One region of the Amycolatopsis sp. WAC 04182 genome, then DNA from elsewhere that is predicted to be linked to it. Evidence: riboswitches for the same ligand, from Rfam matches in the RefSeq annotation. Region 1 holds a riboswitch; the other holds the start of a gene.
The links. Region 1 has a riboswitch for cobalamin ahead of metE (5-methyltetrahydropteroyltriglutamate--homocysteine S-methyltransferase). Riboswitches for the same ligand answer to the same signal wherever they lie in the genome.
Positions count from the first base shown of each region.

Region 2: it holds a riboswitch for cobalamin, as region 1 does, so the genes downstream of both, DMH01_RS33235 (ABC transporter substrate-binding protein) here and metE (5-methyltetrahydropteroyltriglutamate--homocysteine S-methyltransferase) in region 1, are expected to answer to the same signal.

Region 1 covers NZ_QHJJ01000002.1:267,786-271,188, forward strand. Annotated here, with positions in the region: gene DMH01_RS08435 (ribonucleotide-diphosphate reductase subunit beta) at 1-882, shown strand, start outside; cobalamin riboswitch at 1,078-1,301, shown strand; gene metE (5-methyltetrahydropteroyltriglutamate--homocysteine S-methyltransferase) at 1,400-3,403, shown strand, end outside.
Region 2 covers NZ_QHJJ01000007.1:235,847-239,249, reverse strand. Annotated here, with positions in the region: gene DMH01_RS33245 (TMEM175 family protein) at 1-291, shown strand, start outside; gene DMH01_RS33240 (trans-aconitate 2-methyltransferase) at 311-1,054, opposite strand; cobalamin riboswitch at 1,112-1,240, shown strand; gene DMH01_RS33235 (ABC transporter substrate-binding protein) at 1,324-2,832, shown strand; gene DMH01_RS33230 (ABC transporter permease) at 2,834-3,403, shown strand, end outside.

The DNA.
Region 1 (3,403 bases):
GCCATGCAGGCCGACATCGCGCTGTGGAAGTCGCCCGACGGCCTCACCGAGGACGAGCGCACCATGCTCAAGCGCAACCTCGGCTTCTTCGCCACCGCGGAATCGCTGGTGGCCAACAACATCGTGCTCGCGGTGTACCGGCAGATCACCAACCCCGAATGCCGCCAGTACCTGCTGCGCCAGGCGTTCGAGGAGGCCGTGCACACGCACACCTTCCAGTACATCTGCGAGAGCCTCGGCCTGGTCGAGGGCGAGCTGTTCAACATGTACCGCGAGGTCCCCTCCATCTCGGAGAAGGACGCGTGGGCGCTGAAGTACACGCAGAACCTGGAGAACCCGGACTTCGAGACCGGCACCCCGGAAGCCGACCAGAACTTCCTGCGTGACCTCGTCGCGTTCTACGTGATCTTCGAGGGCATGTGGTTCTACACCGGCTTCGCGCAGATCCTCTCGCTCGGCCGCCGGAACAAGATGGTCGGCATCGCCGAGCAGTACCAGTACATCCTGCGCGACGAGTCGATCCACCTGAACTTCGGCATCGACTGCATCAACCAGATCAAGATCGAGAACCCGCACCTGTGGACCGAGGAGTTCCAGGCGGAGATCCGGACGATGCTGACCGAGGCGTGCGAGCTCGAGGTCGCCTACGCCCGCGACACCATGCCGCGCGGCATGCTCGGGCTCTCGGCCGAGCTGATCGAGCAGTACATGCACTTCATCACCGACCGGCGCGCGCAGCAGATCGGTCTCGCGCCGATCTTCGGCGAGACGGAGAACCCGTTCCCGTGGATGTCGGAGGCGATGGACCTCAAGAAGGAGAAGAACTTCTTCGAGACCCGCGTCATCGAGTACCAGTCGGGCGGCGCCCTCGACTGGGACTGACCCCCGCACACGCAACTCGCGTGCTCGAATCGCGAACTCGCGTGATCAGACACGCAACTCGCGTGATTGAACGGCGAACTCGCGAGTTACGCCCCCGATCACGCGAGTTCGCCGTCTGATCACGTGAGTTCGCCGTCTGATCACGCGTGGCGTCCGGTTCGTCACATGTCCAGCGGGCCACTAGCGCGCCTCGGTACGCTCCGGAGTGCTACTGGTTCGCCCGGCCTCCCAGGCCGGTCGAGGTAACAGGGAACCCGGTGTGAATCCGGGACTGCCCCGCAGCGGTATGTGGGAACGAAAGCCGTCACCGTGCGAGACACGGTAAAGCACTGGGACATGGCGCCCCGGGAAGCGACGGCCGGTAGGACCGAGCGAGTCGCCCACGAGTCCGAAGACCTGCCCGTGGTACGCGCGCCGACGGCGTGCGTGAGTCCGGGCCTCGTGGGATGGGCACGACCGAACGGCGGTCACTCCTGCGCGCTCCGGGCTCTCACGACAAGCTCGCGAGGAGAGAGCTGTGACCGAAATCGGCACGACAGTGCTGGGCTACCCCCGGATCGGACCGGACCGCGAACTCAAGCGTTCACTCGAACGCTACTGGGCAGGCAAGATCGACGAGGCCGAACTGCTGGGCACCGGCCGCGCGTTGCGCACCCGGACCTGGCGGGAACTCAAGGACGCGGGGCTGGATTCCGTCCCCTCCAACACCTTCTCCCATTACGACCAGATGCTCGACACGACCGAGCTGTTCGGAGCGCTGCCGGAGCGCTTCACGACGCTCGGTCTCTCGCCGCTCGACACCTACTTCGCCGCCGCCCGCGGCGTGCAGGACGCGCCGGCGATGGAGATGACGAAGTGGTTCGACACGAACTACCACTACATCGTCCCCGAACTCGGCCCGGACACGACGTTCTCGCTCACCGGCACCAAACCGCTCGACGAATACCGCGAGGCCCGCGCGGTCGGCGTCGAGACCCGGCCGGTGCTGGTGGGCCCGGTGACCTTCCTCCTGCTCGCGAAGCCGGCCGAGACCGCCCCGGAAGGTTTCCGCCCGCTGGACCTGCTCGACAACCTCCTCGACGGCTACGTCGAGCTGCTGCGCCGTCTGCACGACGAAGGCGTCGAGTGGGTTCAGTTCGACGAACCCGCCTTCGCCGCGGACCGCACCGAGCGGGAGCTCAACGCGCTCATCCGCGCCTACCACCGGCTCGCGAAGGAGACCGCGCGGCCCAAGATCCTGGTCGCCGGGTATTTCGGCGGCCTCGGTCGCGGCTTGGGTGTGCTCGCCCGCTCCCCGATCGACGCCATCGCCGTCGACCTCGTCACCGATCAGTCCTTTGTGGACGCCGTCGCGGCCGAGCCCGCCTTGCGGGACAAGGAGGTTCTGGCCGGTGTCGTGGACGGGCGCAACGTCTGGCGCACGGATCCGACCCGCGCGCTCAGCCGGGCGGCGACCCTGCTCGGCGTCGCGAAGTCGGTCAGCGTGTCGACGTCCTGTTCGTTGCTGCACGTGCCCTACGACGTCGAACGGGAGGACGGGCTCCACCCGCGTCTCAAAGGCTGGCTCGCCTTCGCCAAGCAGAAGGTCGACGAGGTCGTCCTGCTCGGACGCGCGTTGAAGGAAGAAGGTGTCGACCTCGCTCCCGCCCGTGCCGCGGCCGCGGATCGCGCGACGGCGGCCGATCTGGCCGACAGCGGGGTGCGCGCCCGGCTGGAGGCGCTGCGGCCGGAGGACACCGTCCGCTCCCCCTACGCCCGGCGCGCGGCGGCTCAGCAGGCCGCGCTGGATCTGCCGCCGTTGCCGACCACGACGATCGGCTCGTTCCCGCAGACCACCGACGTCCGCAAGGCGCGCGCCGCGCACAAGGCGGGTTCGCTGGACGACGCGGGCTACGAGGCCGCGATGAAGGCGGAGATCGAGCGCGTCGTCCGGCTGCAGGAGGACCTCGGCCTGGACGTGCTGGTGCACGGCGAGCCCGAGCGCAACGACATGGTGCAGTACTTCGCCGAGCGGCTGGCCGGGTTCGCGGCCACCGACTTCGGCTGGGTGCAGTCCTACGGTTCGCGGTGTGTCCGGCCACCGATCCTGTACGGCGACGTCTCGCGTCCGGAGCCGATGACCGTCGAGTGGGCGCGTTACGCGCAGAGCCTGACCGGCAAACCCGTCAAGGGGATGCTGACCGGGCCGGTGACGATCCTGGCGTGGTCGTTCGTCCGCGACGACCAGCCGCTGGGCGAGACCGCCCGCCAGGTGGCGCTGGCCATCCGCGACGAGGTGCACGATCTGCAGGAAGCGGGCATCCGCGTCATCCAGGTGGATGAGCCGGCGCTGCGGGAACTGCTCCCCCTGCGCACGGCGACGCATGAGGCGTACTTCGCGTGGGCTATTTCGTCGTTCCGGCTCGCGACTTCCGGGATCGACGACGCGACCCAGATCCACACGCATATGTGCTACTCGGAATTCGGCGACGTGGTCAAGGCGATCGACGCGCTCGACGCCGACGTCACCAGCATCGAGGCC
Region 2 (3,403 bases), on a different contig from region 1:
GCCTTCCCGCTCCGGTTCAGCCTGTACGCGACGGTGCAGGTCCTCGCCTCCGCGTCGTTCGCGCTGATCATCAGGGAGATCCGGCGCGAACACCTGTACGGGACCGGCGGACCGCCCCGGGTGTTCGCCCAGAGCCTGACGCGCAGCGTCTGCTTGGCCGCGGTGTTCGGGATCTCCGTGCCCGTCTCGTTCCTGACGAACGACGCCGTCGCCTACCTGTGCTGGCTCGCGGCGCCTGTCGCGCTCGCCGTGGCCCGCCGCGTCCAGGACCGCAGGCCGTCCGACAGCTGAGCGGCCTGGCCGGCTCGGATCAGCGCAGCGCCGTCAGGACGTAGTCGTCGCCGGACTGCCACACGGGTGCCACTTCGGCGAAGCCCGCTTCCCGGAGCAGCCTGGTGTGTTCCTGCGGGCTCAGCCGGTTGCCGTAGCCGGTCGAGATACCGCGCAACTCGTCGGCCGTGAACCGCTCCCGCAGCGCCGGATCGGCGGCGACCGCCGCCCACCAGGCCTTCCATTCCTCGTTGGCGCCGACCCCGGCACGCGCCGCCCGCCGGTTCTTGACCACCTCGGCGAGTTCGCGCATGCCCGGTTGTTCGTCGTAGAGGTGGTCGCCGTTGACGAGCGCTCCGCCCTCCCTCAGCGCTCCGGCGAGGTCACGGTAGACGTCGGCGAGCCGCTCGGGACGCAGCCAGTGCAACGCGGTCGTCGAGACGGCGGCGTCGACCGGCTTCCCTTTCAGCCAGCCGCTCTCGGCGAGGTCGGCTTGGAGGTATTCGATGTCGGTCTCCCGCGGCCGGGTGGCCCGGGCGAGGGCGAGCAGGAACGGGTCGTTGTCGACGCCGACGACCCGTGCGCGCGGCAGCCGTGCGGCGAGCCTCGTGGCCAGCGATCCCGGGCCGCAGCCGAGGTCCAGCACCAGCGGATCGGCGACGTCCCGGCAGACGTGCTCGACGACGTCGATCAGCACGGCGAAGCGTTCTTCGCGGTCGGCGACGTAGCGTTCCTGCTGGATGTCCCATCGGCGCACCCAGTCCGCCGCGAGCTTCTCGTCCACCTGCCCTCCTTCGTGATCTTGATCCTGTGTAGCACACGCCGGACATGGGTTACCGTGGGCGCCACAACGCAAGAAGGTGCCCGTCGGGGGAAGCCGGTGTGAATCCGGCGCTGACCCGCAACCGTGAACGACCTGGGACGACGTCTCAGCGCCGTGAGCCGGACTGCCCGCCGGGTACCGCCAGCCCCAACTGTCGTGGAGTACGGAGCGGGGTCCCGTTCACGTGCGGCCGCGCGCCCGGGACAGTGCTCGATGTCCCGGAGGTTCCTATGACGCGTCATCCGCTCACCCGACGGCGGCTGCTCGCCCTGGCCGCTCTCACGCCGTTGGCCGCGTGCGGGACCGCGCCGTCGGACACGGGCCGGTTGAGGGTCGCGTTCGCCGCGGGCGGCTCGAAGGAGACCCTGGACCCGTCCCAGGTCTCCCTTTTCGTCGACCAGGCGCGGGCCAAGGCGCTCTTCGACACGCTGGTCGCCTACAACGCCGACACCTCGTTGCGGCCGCGGCTGGCCGAGTCCTGGGAGAGCGACGCTTCCGGCACACGCTGGCGGATCCGGCTGCGGCAGGCGGCCTTCCACGACGGCCGTCCCGTCACGGCGGACGACGTGCTCTACACCTTCCGGCGGATCGCCGACCCCGCACTGGCGTCCTCGTCACGGCAGTACTTCGCGAAGGTCGACTTCGGCCGCAGCAAAGCGGTGTCCCCCACCGAGATCGAGCTGACGCTGACCGCTCCCGACTTCGAGTTCCCGTCGGGCTGGGGTGCTCCCGGCGCGGAGATCGTGCCTGCCGGGACGACGGACTTCCGGGCACCCATCGGCTCCGGTCCGTTCCGTTTCGTCTCGTTCACCCCCGGTGGCCCGGCGGTGTTCCGCAAGAACGAGTCCCATTGGGACGGCGCGCCGGGCGTCGACGAGCTGGAATTCGTACCGGTCAACGAAGAAGCCGCCCGCGTCAACGCCTTGCTGTCCGGGCAGGTCGACTACGTTCACGATCTCGCGGCCGGTACCGCGGCCCGCCTGGCCGGTGACGGGCGCGTCTCGTTGCTCGAAGCCAAGGGAACGACGATGCAGGGCATGATGCTGCGCGTGACGCGGCCGCCGTTCGCCGACCCGAGGCTGGTGCGCGCCGTACTGTCCGGAGTGGACAGAGAGGCGCTGAACCGGGTCGCCTTGGCCGGACGCGGCGAGATCGGCAACGACCTGTTCGGCAAAGGACTCCGCGGGTACGCCACCGGCATCCCCCAGCGCGGCCGCGATGTGGAGCTGGCCCGTTCGCTCGTCCGCGAGGCGGGCGCGGAGGGGCTGGCCTTCGCCGTCGAAACCAGCGACGTCGACCCGGGCTTCGCCACCGCGGCCACGCTGATTTCCCAGCAGCTGGGAGAAATCGGGCTGAAGGTCACCCCGAACACGCGCGGGTCGAGCACCTACTTCAGCGAGATCAAGACGAAGGGGGTCGCCGCGCTCACCCGCACGGCGACCCTGCCGGTACCGACGTTCCTCAATCAGCGCTTCCGGACCGGCGGTTCGAACAACGTCAACGGTTTCGCGTCACCGGAGTTCGACGCCCTCATGGACCGGGCCGCGGCCACCGCGGACGAGGGTGCCCGGCTGGCTCTGTTCGGTGACGCCCAGCGGATCGTGCACGAATCCGGGGGTCTGCTCGCCTGGGGCTTCAGCACCTGGACGATCGGCGTGTCGAAGCGGGTGTCCGGACTGGTGACCGCGCCGCCGAACACCTTCGACTGGGCGAGGTTCGACCGCGCCCGGCTGTCCTGACGTGCCGGGTTACGCCGTCCGGCGGCTGGGCTTCGCCGTCCTGCAGGCGATGTTCGTGCTGGTCGCGACGTTCGCCGTGACCGCGTTGCTCCCCGGCGACGCGGCGTCGGTCGTGCTCGGCGAGCAGGCCACCGACGAGCAGGTGGCGACCGTGCGCCACCGGCTCGGCCTCGACCAGCCGCTCCTCGACCGGTTCGGGCACTGGTTTTCGGGGCTGCTCACCGGGGATCTCGGCCGCTCGCTCGTGACCGGCGCCCCGGTGACCGAGGAGATCGCCCGCCGCTTCGCCGCCACCGCCTTGCTCGCCGGGGCGACCCTGCTCGTGCTCGTCCCGCTCGCGCTGGGCATCGGGGTGACCTGCGGGCTGCGCGAAGGGTCACGGATCGACCGCGTGCTCACGTCGGTCACGCTGTTCCTCCACGCGATCCCCGAGTTCGTCTTCGGTCTGCTGCTCGTCGCCGGATTGGCCGTCTACACCGGATTGCTCCCGGCGACCGCAGCCGGAACCGAGCCTGCCGCCCACCCCGAGGTGCTCGTGCTGCCGGTGATCGTGCTGGTCGCCCGGCAGCTG